2 regions of the Streptomyces sp. NPDC004435 genome follow, and region 2 is predicted to be linked to the other one. Evidence: riboswitches for the same ligand, from Rfam matches in the RefSeq annotation. Region 2 holds a riboswitch; the other holds the start of a gene.
The links. A riboswitch is a leader RNA that binds a small molecule or an ion and turns the genes downstream of it on or off. The one in region 2 is predicted to bind glycine.
Positions count from the first base shown of each region.

Region 1: linked by a shared signal. The riboswitch ahead of gcvT (glycine cleavage system aminomethyltransferase GcvT) and the one ahead of gcvP (aminomethyl-transferring glycine dehydrogenase) in region 2 are both predicted to bind glycine.

Region 1 covers NZ_JBIAMB010000007.1:255,885-262,958, forward strand. Annotated here, with positions in the region: gene ACFYT9_RS15150 (ABC transporter substrate-binding protein) at 1-853, opposite strand, end outside; gene ACFYT9_RS15155 (enhanced serine sensitivity protein SseB C-terminal domain-containing protein) at 1,079-1,867, opposite strand; gene ACFYT9_RS15160 (enhanced serine sensitivity protein SseB) at 1,959-2,699, opposite strand; gene ACFYT9_RS15165 (AAA family ATPase) at 2,809-3,471, opposite strand; glycine riboswitch at 3,646-3,746, shown strand; gene gcvT (glycine cleavage system aminomethyltransferase GcvT) at 3,899-5,014, shown strand; gene gcvH (glycine cleavage system protein GcvH) at 5,126-5,503, shown strand; gene glyA (serine hydroxymethyltransferase) at 5,527-6,798, shown strand; gene ACFYT9_RS15185 (L-serine ammonia-lyase) at 6,961-7,074, shown strand, end outside.
Region 2 covers NZ_JBIAMB010000010.1:6,514-13,587, reverse strand. Annotated here, with positions in the region: gene gcvP (aminomethyl-transferring glycine dehydrogenase) at 1-1,790, opposite strand, end outside; glycine riboswitch at 1,970-2,069, opposite strand; gene ACFYT9_RS19280 (PRC-barrel domain-containing protein) at 2,183-2,554, shown strand; gene ACFYT9_RS19275 (DNA polymerase IV) at 3,007-4,533, opposite strand; gene ACFYT9_RS19270 (MerR family transcriptional regulator) at 4,641-5,258, opposite strand; gene ACFYT9_RS19265 (bifunctional nuclease family protein) at 5,471-5,938, opposite strand; gene ACFYT9_RS19260 (MerR family transcriptional regulator) at 6,028-6,786, opposite strand; gene ACFYT9_RS19255 (FHA domain-containing protein) at 6,821-7,074, opposite strand, start outside.

The sequences.
Region 1 (7,074 bases), on a different contig from region 2:
CGGCCTGGAGCGCCTGGCGGCGGCCGTCCTCGGTGTCGATCGTGCGGAAGACCAGGTTCTTCACCTTGGCCTTCTCGCCCCAGTAGTCGTCGAAGCGCTCCAGGGCGACTTCCTTGTTGCCCTTGTTCCACTTCGTGATCTTGTACGGGCCGGTGCCGGCGACCGTGCCGGCCTCCTGGCTGTACTTGGGGTACGTGATGGCGTCGCCGGCCTCGCTGACCTGCTGCTTCGCGTACTCCGCGATCGCCTTGGGCGAGTGGATCGCGAGGGCGTTCAGGGAGAAGCCGCCGGGCAGGTTCGCGGAGGGCTCGAAGACCTCGATGACCGCGGTGGCGTCGTCCTTGGCCGTGCAGGACTTGTAGTTCGCCTTGGGCGTCTCCTTGTCCTCGTTGGCCTTGAAGCCGCCCATGATGGTCTGCCAGTAGTACGAGACCGCGCTCGACTGGTAGGTGCCCTTCCAGTTGAACCAGTAGTCGTAGTTGGCGCAGACCGCCTTCGCGTCGAAGGCCTCGCCGTCGTGGAACTTCACGCCCTTGCGGAGGTTGAAGGTCCAGACGGTGCCCTCGGGGTTGCTCGACCACTTCTCGGCGAGCCCGCCCACCAGCTGGCTGCCGCCGGGCTCGTGCTCCAGGAGCGCCTCGAAGGCCTGCCGGGTGACCCGGAAGGTCTCGCCGTCGCTCGCGAGGGCCGGGTCGAGGGAGGCCGGGTCTCCCGGGGCGCCGAACACGAAGGTGTCCTTCGCCCCGCCCTTGTTGCCTTCCTTGTCCCGGTCGCTCGCGCAGCCCGTGGCGATGAGGCCGACCGCGATGGCCGCCGTCAGAGCCCGGGTCGACCGGGAATTGAGTATGCGCATGGGTCCACCCCTGGGTCGCCATGTGTGGTCTTGACCGGCCGAACGCTACTGGCGAGTGACGCGGCAGAGAACAGTCCGCATAGCGGTGATACCAACCTGAGACCCGGACACTCACCAAAACGGTCCGATGCCGGACATCGGCGGCGGGAGCGGGCCCAAGTAGACGCAAAACCCCGCCCTGGCAAGCAATTTCGGCCAGTGCGGGGCGTGGGGGCGGGGCGGTCGTCAGCGGTGCTGCGCGGGCGGGTAGCCGTATCCCGGACGGTGGGATCCCGCATGCTGGGACGGGGAGCCGTGGGCCTCACGGTCGTAGAAGGGCCGGGCGTGGGCCTTCAGCCAGAGCGCCACCGGGTCGTACGCGTCGGAGAGCGCGACCGTCGAGACGGGCAGCCCCTCGGGCACCGCGCCGATCGACTGGCGCATCATCGCCCGCACCTCGTCCACCGCCGCCGCCGAACCGTCGTACAGGTCCAGGCCGATGACCAGGTACGGGGTGCCGAGGGCGGGCTGCACCCAGCCGCGGCGGAGCGAGCGGACGGCGGGCGTCCGGTGCGCGTTCTGGGTCAGCTGGGCGTAGAACTGCGGGATCTCCAGGGAGGGTTCGGAGACCCGGAGCGGGCCGGCGGGCATCCGGTCGAGGCCGGTGGCGATCCGGCGCAGATCGACCCAGGGGATGCCGACGCCGCCGCCGGGGGCGTGCGGATTCAGCCAGACGCCCCAGCGCTCGGGGTAGAGGGCGCGGGCGATCTCGCGGCCGGTGACGCGCTCGTGGGAGCGGTGCCAGCCGGAGGCGGCGAGTTCGCCGGGCGAGGTGACGCAGGGGGCGTAGCCGTACCCGTCGACCTCCATGTTGCCGTACTGGGCCTCCGGCGAGCCCGCCGAGCCCTGCCAGAGCAGCATGTACAACTCGCCGTCGGCCAGGGCGTGCAGCAGTCCCTCGTACGCGTCGTAGCGTCCGGGCGCCACCTGGCGCAGCATGTGCTCGACCTGTCCGGTCGCGCCTGACGCGCTCACCCTGGGTTCCGCCCCTCTGTCTGGTACGGCTCGGTTCGGCCGTTCGGTCGTCTCGGTCGTGCGGTCGGTCCAGCTTAGACAGGGCCGGGGGTCATCCGGCGGTGCGCAGGTAGAAGGGGCGCACCTGTTCCAGCATCCAGTCGCCGACGGGGTCGGCGGCCATGTCCAGCAGGATGAGGTTGACCGGCCAGGCGACCTCGACGCGGCCGAGGGCGCGGCCGAGGGCGTCCAGCGGGGCGTTGCGGTCGATGCCGTCCCAGCCGGTGAGCTGGACGCCGATGAAGAGCGCCGGCTCGGTGCCCTCGACGCTGGCGAGGGTGCGGCGGGCGCTGGCGACGACGCCGGTGGCCTCGAACTCGGCGGAGGCCGCGGCGAGGAAGTCGACCGGGTCGTCCTGCCAGTCGGGCTCGAAGAGCCGGACCCGGCCGCCGGACGCGGGCCCGTCGAGGGCGGTGCGGCCGACCCGGCAGAGCTCGGCGACGGCCGGCGGGGGCAGCGGGACGCCGACGACGCCGCCGGGGTTCACGGCGATGCCGAGCTGCGGGGGCAGGCCGCGCGCGAAGTCACGGGCGGGGGCGACGGTGAAGGACATGTGGTCGCCGACGCAGGCCAGGAACTGCTCCTGCGAGCTGTAGACGGGGACGTAGGCGGCGCCGCCGATCTCCATGGTGGCGAGGTCCAGGTCGGGGCTGTCGGGACCGCCGCCGTTGGGCAGCGGGACCCAGACGGGGCTGCGGCCGAGCACCTCGATGAGCCGGCCTCCGGCCGCGGGCTCCCCGAGCGCGGCGGTCAGCGCCTCCTCCAGCTCGTTGCCCGGCCACGTCACGTCCACGGTGGTTCCGTCCCCTCCTCGCACGGCCCTGGTCCCGGCCGTCCCGCAGCACCCTAACGCCGCCCCGCCCCGGCTGTGACCAGAACCCGCACCCGGGCGCGCGCGGCCCTCAGCCGGCCTCCCGGAAGCCGAGGCGGCGCAGCGCGCCGGCGGCGTCCCGGTCGAGGAGGGTGGCGGAGGCGCAGCCCCGGGGCAGCCGGCCGGACTCGACGGCGGCGACGAGCCGGCCGACGGCCCTGCGGTGCCGGGCGAAGGCGTACGCGGACACGCCCCGGCCCCGCTCGCGCTGGCCGTCCATGGCGGTGGCCGGGTCGACGTCGAGGAGGACCAGGTGCAGGGCGCGGCCGCGGCGGACGGCGGAGCGGGCGAGCCAGCCGCGGACCCAGGACTGGGTGCCGCAGTCGTGGACGACGACGCCGGCGCCGGAGCGCAGCGCCCGGTACAGCCCGGCGTAGTGCGCGACCCGGACCAGCGGGCGGTAGAGCGCGTACGGCAGCAGGCGGGGCATCCGGGCCTCCCAGCGCTCCCGGGCGTCCTGTGAGTCGATCCCGCGGCCCTCGGCGGCCCGCCGCAGCAGGGTGGACTTGCCGCTGCCGGGCAGCCCGGAGACGACCACGACGTCACCGGCGGCGAAGGTGAGGGCGCGCGGCCCGCGCCCGCCGCGCTCGCGCAGGTCGCGCACGACGCGCCCGCCCGCGCGGGTTCTGGCGCGGGCCCGCGGAGCGGGTATGGCGGCGTCGGTCGCGAAGACGCCGGTGTGCTGGATCCTCATCGCTGCTCCCCCTGTCGGGTCCCCGGGGGACGTACCGGGAGACCTCACGGAGACCCTTGCCCACGAAGTGTAAAGAAACGGTAATCCGAGACAAGCGATTTGCGGCGCCGACACCGCGTGCGATGATGTGCGCGCCAGGCGCGCGCTGCGCCCTACAACCGCATACCGGCCGCTCGAATCCGCGCGGGAGAGTTCCGGACCGGCCTCGGCCGTCCGGGCGCCGAAGGAGCAAGACCCTCCCTTGAATCTCTCAGGCCCCGTACCGCGTGGATGAGGCAGATCTGAAAAGCGGGACACCTGTCGTGTCCCCACCCAAGGTGCAAGCCGGGGATGCCCCCGGTGAACCTCTCAGGTTCCATGACAGATGGGGAGGAACGTCCTTGCCTGTCATGTTTTCCGCCTTCGGGACCCGGGAGCCACGTCCATCATGAGCACCACCCCCCGTCTGACCGCCCTCGATGCCCTGCATCGTTCGCTGGGCGCGACCATGACCGACTTCGCCGGCTGGGACATGCCGCTCCGGTACGGCAGCGAGCGCGACGAGCACAACGCCGTCCGCACCAGGGCCGGCCTCTTCGACCTCTCCCACATGGGCGAGATCACCGTCACCGGCCCGCAGGCGGTCGACCTGCTCGACTTCGCCCTGGTCGGCAACATCTCCACGGTGGGCAACGGCCGCGCCCGCTACACGATGATCTGCCAGGAGGACGGCGGCATCCTCGACGACCTGATCGTCTACCGCCTCGGCGAGACCGAGTACATGGTCGTCGCCAACGCCTCCAACGCCCAGACCGTCCTGGACGCCCTGGTGGCCCGCTCCGGCGGCTTCGACGCCGAGGTCCGCGACGACCGCGACGCGTACGCCCTGCTCGCCGTGCAGGGCCCGGAGTCCCCCGGCATCCTGAAGCAGCTCACCGACGCCGACCTGGACGGCCTGAAGTACTACGCGGGCCTGCCCGGCACGGTCGCCGGCGTCCCGGCGCTGATCGCCAGGACCGGCTACACCGGCGAGGACGGCTTCGAGCTCTTCCTGAAGCCCGAGCACGCCGAGGCCGTGTGGACGGCGCTGACCGAGGCGGGCGCGGGCGTCGGCCTGATCCCGTGCGGCCTCTCCTGCCGCGACACGCTGCGCCTGGAGGCGGGCATGCCGCTGTACGGGCACGAGCTGACCACCTCCCTGACCCCCTTCGACGCCGGTCTCGGCCGCGTCGTGAAGTTCGAGAAGCCGGGCGACTTCGTCGGCCGCAAGGCGCTGGAGGCCGCCGCCGAGCGCGCCGAGACCGCCCCGCCGCGCAAGCTGGTCGGCCTGATCGCCGAGGGCCGCCGCGTCCCGCGCGCCGGCATGTCCGTCGTCGCCGGCGGCGAGGTCGTCGGCGAGATCACCTCCGGCGCCCCCTCCCCGACGCTCGGCGAGCCGATCGCGATGGCGTACGTCGACGCGGCGCACGCCGCCCCCGGCACCGAGGGTGTAGGGGTGGACATCCGCGGCACCCACGAGCCGTACAAGGTCGTGGCGCTGCCGTTCTACAAGCGCCAGAAGTAGGCGGGCGCCCGTCCGGGGACCGCTCCGGACGTGACGCATTCGTCCCGGGCCACGTCTCACCCCGCAAGACCGCCGTACATCCGCACTCCCCCGATCCAGGAGAATCAGGTCATGAGCAACCCCCAGCAGCTTCGCTACAGCAAGGAGCACGAGTGGCTGTCGGCCGTCGAGGACGGCGTCGCCACGGTCGGCATCACGGAGCACGCGGCCAACGCGCTCGGTGACGTCGTGTACGTGCAGCTCCCCGAGGTCGGCGCGACCGTGACCGCGGGCGAGTCCTGTGGCGAGCTGGAGTCGACCAAGTCCGTCAGCGACCTCTACGCCCCGGTGACGGGCGAGATCGTCGAGGCCAACCAGGACGTCGTCGACGACCCCTCGCTGGTGAACTCCGCCCCCTTCGAGGGCGGCTGGCTGTTCAAGGTGCGCATCTCGGGTGAGCCGGACGAGCTGCTCACCGCCGACGAGTACACCGCTTTCACCGCAGGCTGACCGAGACCCCTAGGGATCGCTTCATGTCGCTTCTGAACACTCCCCTCCACGAGCTGGACCCCGACGTCGCCGCCGCCGTCGACGCCGAGCTCGGCCGTCAGCAGTCCACCCTCGAGATGATCGCCTCGGAGAACTTCGCTCCGGTCGCGGTCATGGAGGCCCAGGGCTCCGTCCTCACCAACAAGTACGCCGAGGGTTACCCGGGCCGCCGCTACTACGGTGGCTGCGAGCACGTCGACGTGGCCGAGCAGATCGCGATCGACCGGGTGAAGGAGCTGTTCGGCGCCGAGTACGCCAACGTGCAGCCGCACTCCGGCGCCTCCGCGAACCAGGCCGCCCTCTTCGCGATCGCCCAGCCGGGCGACACGATCCTCGGTCTGGACCTGGCCCACGGCGGCCACCTCACCCACGGCATGCGCCTGAACTTCTCGGGCAAGCAGTTCGAGGTGGTCGCGTACCACGTGGACGAGGCCGGTCTGGTCGACATGGCCGAGGTCGAGCGCCTGGCCAAGGAGCACCGCCCGAAGGTCATCATCGCCGGCTGGTCGGCGTACCCGCGTCAGCTGGACTTCGCGGAGTTCCGCCGGATCGCCGACGAGGTCGAGGCGTACCTGTGGGTCGACATGGCCCACTTCGCGGGCCTGGTCGCGGCCGGTCTGCACCCGAACCCGGTCCCGTACGCGGACGTGGTGACCTCCACCACGCACAAGACGCTCGGCGGCCCGCGCGGCGGCATCATCCTCGCCCGGGGCAAGGAGTTCGCGAAGAAGCTGAACTCCGCGGTCTTCCCCGGCTTCCAGGGCGGTCCGCTGGAGCACGTGATCGCGGCCAAGGCCGTCTCCTTCAAGGTCGCGGCCTCGGAGGAGTTCAAGGAGCGCCAGCAGCGCACCGTGGACGGCGCCCGCATCCTGGCCGAGCGCCTGGTCCGGGACGACGTCGCCGCGCACGGTGTCGCGGTCGCCTCCGGCGGCACGGACGTGCACCTGGTCCTGGTGGACCTGCGCGACTCCGAGCTCGACGGCCAGCAGGCCGAGGACCGGCTTCACGAGGTCGGCATCACGGTCAACCGGAACGCCGTTCCGAACGACCCGCGCCCGCCGATGGTCACCTCCGGTCTGCGCATCGGCACGCCGGCCCTCGCCACCCGCGGCTTCACCTCCGAGGACTTCACCGAGGTCGCCGACATCATCGCCGAGACGCTGAAGCCGGGCTTCGACGCGGACAAGGCCGAGGCCCTGAAGGCCCGTGTGACCGCTCTGGCCGACAAGCACCCGCTGTACCCCGGCCTGAAGTAATTTCGTACGCTTTCGTTCCTGGGTTCGTTCGTTCGAAAGCTCCGGGGCACCGCGCACACTGGACAGTGCGGCGCGGTGCCCCGCCCCATGTCGTCACCTCTTCACGCTTTTCTGCTCCACCCCGGCAGACAACGGCGTCTAGCCCCCACAAGGAGTCCTCCCGTGGCCATCTCGGTCTTCGACCTGTTCTCGATCGGCATCGGTCCGTCGAGCTCCCACACGGTGGGCCCCATGCGCGCGGCCCGGATGTTCGCCCGCCGGCTGAAGAACGAGGGG
Region 2 (7,074 bases):
GTGCGCTGCTCGTCGCCGTTGGCGCGGTGGTAGGCGCGGACCGCGAGGAGACCGGCCAGCTCGCCCTGGGAACCGGCGTTGGGCTGGATCGAGACCTTGTCGTAGCCGGTGACCTCGGCCAGGCGCTCCTCCAGCTCGGTGATGAGCGTGACGTAGCCCTGGGCCTGGTCGATCGGCGCGAAGGGGTGGATCTGGCCGAACTCGGGCCAGGTCACCGGCTCCATCTCGGTGGTCGCGTTCAGCTTCATGGTGCAGGAGCCGAGCGGGATCATGCCGCGGTCGAGCGCGTAGTCGCGGTCCGAGAGACGGCGCAGGTAGCGCAGCATCGAGGTCTCGGAGCGGTGCGCGTGGAAGACCGGGTGGGTCAGGTACGCGTCGGAGCGCAGCAGTCCGGCCGGGAGGCCGTCCTCGGTGGCGGCGTCCAGGGCCTCCACGTCGGCCTCGACGCCGAAGGCGCCCCAGACGGCGGCGAGCTGGGCGCGGCCGGTGGTCTCGTCGCAGGAGATGGAGACCTGGTCGGCGTCCACGCGGTACAGGTTGACCCCGGCCTCGCGGGCGGCGGCGACGACGGCGTCGGCGCGGCCGGGCACGCGGGCGGTGAGCGTGTCGAAGAACGCGCCCTGGGTGAGCTCGACGCCTCCGGCGGTCAGGCCGGCGGCGAGGATCGCCGCGTACCGGTGGGTGCGCTGCGCGATCTGCTTCAGGCCGTCGGGGCCGTGGTAGACGGCGTACATGCCGGCCATGACGGCGAGGAGCACCTGGGCGGTGCAGATGTTGCTGGTGGCCTTCTCGCGGCGGATGTGCTGCTCGCGGGTCTGGAGGGCGAGGCGGTACGCCTTGTTCCCGTCGGCGTCGACGGAGACGCCGACCAGACGGCCGGGCAGCGAGCGGGCGTGCTTGTCCTGGACGGCCATGTAGCCAGCGTGCGGGCCGCCGAAGCCCATCGGGACGCCGAAGCGCTGGGTGGTGCCGACGGCGATGTCGGCGCCGAGCGAGCCGGGCGAGACGAGCAGGGTGAGGGCGAGCAGGTCGGCGGCGACGGTCACGATCGCGCCGAGCTCGTGGGCGGCGTCGATCAGCGGCTTGATGTCGCGGACGGCGCCGGAGGCCCCGGGGTACTGGATGAGGACGCCGAAGACGCCGCGCTCGGCGACCTCGGCCGGGATGCCCTCGCTCAGGTCGGCGACGACGACCTCGACGCCGGTCGGCTCGGCGCGGGTCTCGATGACGGCGATGGTCTGCGGCAGGGCGTCGGCGTCGACCAGGAAGACGCCGTTCTTGACCTTGCCGACGCGGCGGGAGAGCGACATGGCCTCGGCGGCCGCGGTGCCCTCGTCGAGGAGGGAGGCGCCGGAGGTGGGCAGACCGGTCAGGTCGGCGACCATGGTCTGGAAGTTGAGCAGCGCCTCCAGGCGGCCCTGCGAGATCTCCGGCTGGTAGGGCGTGTACGCCGTGTACCAGGCCGGGTTCTCCATGACGTTGCGCAGGACGACCGGCGGGGTGAAGGTGCCGTAGTAGCCGAGGCCGATCATCGGGGCGAGGACCTCGTTGCGGTCGGCGAGCCGGCGCAGCTCGGCGAGGACCTCGGCCTCGGTGCGGGCGCCGGGGAGGTCGAGCGCCTCGGCGTTCTTGATGACGTCCGGCACCGCGGCGGCGGTCAGCTCGTCGAGCGAGCCGTAGCCGACCTGGGCGAGCATCTTGGCCCGCGCCTCGGCGTCGGGTCCGATGTGCCGCTGCTCGAAGGGGATGCCCTGCTCGAGCTCGGAGAGCGGGGTGCGGTTGGCGGTCATGATGCGGGGGCCTCCTGGTCGTCACGACCTGCGAGGGGCACCACGGCGCGGGTGCCCGGACGGCCTCCCCCTCTGTCATCTCAACCTGAGAGCTTCACCGGCACGCCCGTGGGCACGCCGGCTTTCACCGTCGGTGAGAGCGGATGCCGTCGGACTCCCGCCCTGCTTTCCAGAGTGACCTCGCCCGCGCGGTACCGGGTGCCTGAGAGATTCCGGGGAGGATTTGCTCCTTCGGCGCCCCCGGAAACCTTCTCCGGAGGACTCTCCCGCACGGTGTCGACAGCCACAGCCAGCCTACCAGCGCGGTTGTCGCCTCCATCGCTCAAGTGGCCGACATCTCGGATGTGCACTTTCGTAGGGGTGTAGAGCAGTTGCGACCAGTTGGAGGGACCGTGCAGACCGACATCGATCCGCGCAGCCTGATCGGCCGCAAGGCGTACGACCGGAACGGGCACAAGATCGGAACCGTGGACGAGGTGTACCTGGACGACGCGACGGGCGTGCCCGAGTGGGCCGCCGTCCGCACGGGCCTGTTCAGCCGGGACGCCTTCGTCCCGCTGGAGCCGAGCGAGCTGGCCGACGACGGTCTGCACATCCCGTTCGAACGCTCCCTGATCAAGGACGCCCCGGACTTCGGGGTGGGCCGTCACCTCTCCCCCGAGCAGGAGCTCCAGCTCTACCGCCACTACGAGCTGACGCTCCCGCCCGCGCCGGACGCGATCCCCGACTTCGGCCGCCTGGCCGGCCAGGACGACGCCTCCTAGCACCGGCCCGGCCTCGGAATCCTCCCCTGACACCCCCGCCCGGCCGGCCGAGGCCGGGACCGAACCGCCACTGCTCCACCCGGGCTCGCGCGGAAGACGGGCTTCCGCGCAGCACGGGCCGCCTCCGGGACGGCTCCTTTCCGGCAAGCCTCCGATTCCGCCCGCCCGATCCCGGACCGGCCCCCTTCCACCGGACCTCCGGTTCCGCCCGGCCGCCTCCGGGCCGGCCGGTCAACCAGCCGGTCCGGCCGTCCCGGCTCTCCCCGGACCGCACAGCCTCCGCGTCCCTCCCGACCGGTGCCGGGCCGCCGCTCGGGCCACCCGCCGCCGGCCCCGGCCGTACGTTCGTATCCCCCACGCTCGGCCCGCCCCGGCCATCACCACGCCGCCCATCGCCACGCGGACCGCCGCCTGGCGCCCCCGCCCACCGGGCACCTCGCCCGGTGCCCGCCTCACCCGCCCGACGGCGTGACCGGGGCGGCCCCCTCCGCGCCCGTCACCCCGCCGGGCACCAGCGGCAGCGGATCCGACGGCTCCAGTTCCGGATCGTCCACCGCGAAGGTCCGCACCCGTCCCGGGACCGTGCTGCCGGGCTCCTCGAAACGGACGGTGACCCGGCCGAGCCCGCTGCCCTGCACCCAGCCCGCGCCCAGCACCACGTGCCGTACGTCGTGCCCCGGCGCCCACCGGCGTCCCCCGGCCTCCGCGGCCGTCCCCGGCGCGGCCACGACCTCCACCGCCTCCCCGGCCCCCGCCGGCCCGGCGGCCGCTCCCCCGACCGTCCCGCGCCCGGCCCCCGCCCGCGCGTCCGTCCCGGCCCCAACCCCGGCACCGGCCCCGACTCCGACGCCCGCCTCAGCCTCCGCTCCCGCCTCAGCGCCCGCTCCGACCCCTGCGCCCGCTTCGGCCTCCGCCTGGGCGAACAAGTCCTCCTGCGTGTAGTCGGCGAGCCCGCTCACCCCGACCCCCAGCAGCCGCACCCCGCCCGTGGTGTCCACCAGTTCGAGCAGTCGCTCCGCCGCCTCCCGCACCACCAAGGGATCGTCCGTCGGCCCGCGCAGGGTCTCGGACCTGGTCAGTGTCGAGAAGTCGTACCGGCGCACCTTCAACACGATCGTCCGCCCCGAGTGCCCCGACCCCCGCAGCCGCGCCACGCACCGCTCGGCCAGCCGCTCCACCTCCAGCCGGATCCGCAGCCGGTCGTGCAGGTCGATGTCGAAGGTGTCCTCGACCGAGACCGATTTGGCGTCCCGCTCGGCCACCACGGGCCGGTCGTCGTGCCCGAGCGCCATCCGGAACAGCGAGGCCCCGTGCGACCGCCCCAGGATCCGTACGAGCTCGTCCTCGCCGGCCTCCACCAGATCGGCGACCGTCGTGATCCCCGCCCGCCGCAGATGGTCACCGGTGGCCGGCCCCACCCCGGGGATGATCCGCACCGACCGGGGAGCGAGCAGCGCCCGCTCGGTGCCGGGCTCGTACAGCACCAGCCCGTCCGGCTTCGCCTCCTCCGAGGCGATCTTCGCGAGCATCTTCGACCCGGCGAGCCCCACCGAGCCGGTCAGCCCCGTCGTCGCCAGGATCTCGGCCCGCAGCCGCTCGCCCACGGCCCGCGCGCCCGCGCTGTCCTCCGCCAGCCCGCCCGCCTCCAGGTCCACGAACGCCTCGTCCAGGCTGAGCGGCTCCACCAGCGGCGACAGCCGCCCCAGAAGCTCCATGACCTGCCCGCTGATCGCCCGGTAGAAGGCGAAGCGCGGCACCAGATACGCGGCGTTGGGCGCGAGCCGCCGCGCCTGCCCCATCGGCATCGCCGAGTGCACCCCGAAGCGCCGCGCCTCGTACGACGCGGTGGCGACCACACCGCGCGGCCCCAGCCCGCCCACGACGACCGGCTTGCCGCGCAGGCTCGGCTTCGACGCCTGCTCGGCGGCGGCGAAGAAGGCATCCATGTCCAGATGCAGGATCGTGGGGGCGGCTCTCACGTCTCCGATGCTGCCTCACGCCACTGACATTCGCCCGTACGGGCGACAGGCCCGCACCGGCCGGAAAACCCTGTGCGGCGAACCGCCGGACAGCCCTCCGGGACGCCTCAGACGGCCCGGTCGCGCCGCCGCCGGGCCAGTTCGTCCTGGGGGTTGGGGCGGACCAGCGTCTCGCCGGTGTCCACCCGCTCCCCGTGCAGCTGCGACAGCGCCGACTCGACGTCCCGCCAGACGACCCCGACCGCGATCCCGAAGACTCCCTGCCCGCCCTGGAGCAGGGAGACGACCTCGTCGGGCGAGGAGCACTCGTAGACGGTCGCCCCGTCGCTCATCAGCGTCATCCGCTCCAGGTCGCGGAAACCGCGGGCGCGCAGGTGCTGCACCGCGGCCCGGATGTTCTGGAGGGCGACGCCCGTGTCGAGGAACCGCTTGACGATCTTCAGGACGACGACGTCCCTGAAGCTGTAGAGCCGCTGCGTCCCCGAGCCGTACGCGGGCCGCACGCTCGGCTCGACGAGCCCGGTGCGCGCCCAGTAGTCCAGCTGGCGGTAGGTGATGCCGGCGGCGGCGCAGGCCGTGGGGCCCCGGTAGCCGATCGCCTCGTCCGCCACCCCTGCGCTCGTCTCCGTGCCGAAGTCGCCCACACTGCCGTGAAGCGGATACGGACCGCTCTCCTCGGACACGCGTCCGAGCGAGCTCCCTGCCGTACCGTCCGCGCTGCTCATCACGCCGACCCTCCGTCCTTGACCTGCCCACTCGAAGGTAGGCAGTCGCTAGGGGTGCGTCAACGATCGCCACACTCGGCACGCCGAGTGATAATCACCCAGAGAGTGGTTTCACGTGCCCCACTCCGGGGAAAGGCTACTCGAATGCGCTGACGGCGCTCTCCGGCCGCCCCTTTCGCGCCGTCACCGAACCGGCGCCCAGGACCGACCGGTCACTGGCTCCCGAAGTCCTCCGGCGAGATCTGGTCGAGGAACTCGCGGAACTTCTCCACCTCGTCCTCCTGCTCGTCGGGGATCGCGATGCCGGCGTCGTCGAGGACGCCGTCGCTGCCGAAGATCGGCGAACCGGTCCGCAGGGCCAGGGCTATGGCGTCGGACGGCCGCGCGCTCACCTCCACCCCACTGGCGAAGACCAGCTCGGCGTAGAACACGCCGTCCCGCAGATCGGTGATGCGCACCTGGGTCAGCTCCTGGCCCACGGCCTCCAGCACGTCCTTGAACAGGTCGTGCGTCAGCGGCCGCGGCGGGGCCATGCCCTGCTGGGCGAAGGCGATCGCGGTCGCCTCGCCGGGTCCGATCCAGATGGGAAGGTACCGGTCGCCTCCCACCTCGCGCAGGAGAACGATCGGCTGGTTGGAGGGCATTTCCACCCGGACACCCACAACGTCGAGCTCGTTCACACAGCAACCCTAGGACGTGCCCGACCGGTTTGGATAGTCGGGCCCCGCCCGACACCCCCTCGCCCCCGCCCGGGAGGCGCCGGAGAGCGTCACTGGAGGCGGATCCCGAGGGCCGTCTGCACCAGCGCTGCGTGCAGCCGCACCGACAGCTGCGCCAGCTCGGCGGCGGTCTCCTCGGCGTGGGCCCTGGTCTGAGGATTGCGGTGCCGGCGCAGCGGCGCCACCACCTGCTCGATCAGCCCGGCCTCCCGGTCCGCGGACGCCTTCACGGCCCGCAGATGCCGGGGTTCGAGCCCGAACCGCCCCAGATCGGCGACGACCAAGGCCACGTTCACGCTCTCCGCGTCGTAGCCGCCGCCCTCGCTCTCGCCGATCAGGCCGTACGACTCCCACTGCGCCAGCTCGGCCTCGGTGACCCCGGCCGCGGCGACCAGCTCGGCCCGGCCGAGACGCGCAGCGGTCGGCCGCTCGCCCGCCTCGCCGTCCGCGGGCGCGTCGAGCAGACCGTCCAGCAGATCACGGCGCCGCCCGGGCGCGGGAAGGGTCACCTGCTCGCCGCGGGCGAGGGCGTCGAGGTGCTCCCTGATGACCTTCAGCGGAAGATAGTGGTCCCGCTGCATCCGCAGGACCGCGGCGAGCCGCTCCACGTCCTGCGGGCTGAACTTCCGGTACCCGGAGGCCGTACGCCGGGGCTCCACGAGCCCCTCGGCCTCCAGGAAGCGGATCTTGGAGATCGTCACTTCGGGGAACTCGTCCCGCAGCTGGTTCAGCACGGTGCCGATACTCACCAGCCGGTCGCCCGCGGTGGCGGTGCCGGAACCGGCACCGCCCGTCGGTGTTCGCACCATGGACCTTTCCTGAAGGATCTCCGCCAGGCGTGTGTCAGACGCCTCGCTGGCTCGCGTAGAAGACCAGCCGGTACTTGCCGATCTGCACCTCGTCGCCGTTGTTGAGCACCACGACCGAGTCGATCGGCTCACGGTTGAGGTAGGTGCCGTTGAGGCTGCCGACGTCGGCGACGGTGAACCGTCCGTCGTGGCCCCGGCGGAACTCGACGTGCCTCCGGGAGACCGTGAAGTCGTCCAGGAAGATGTCGCTCTGCGGGTGACGGCCGGCCGTCGTCAGCTCGCCGTCCA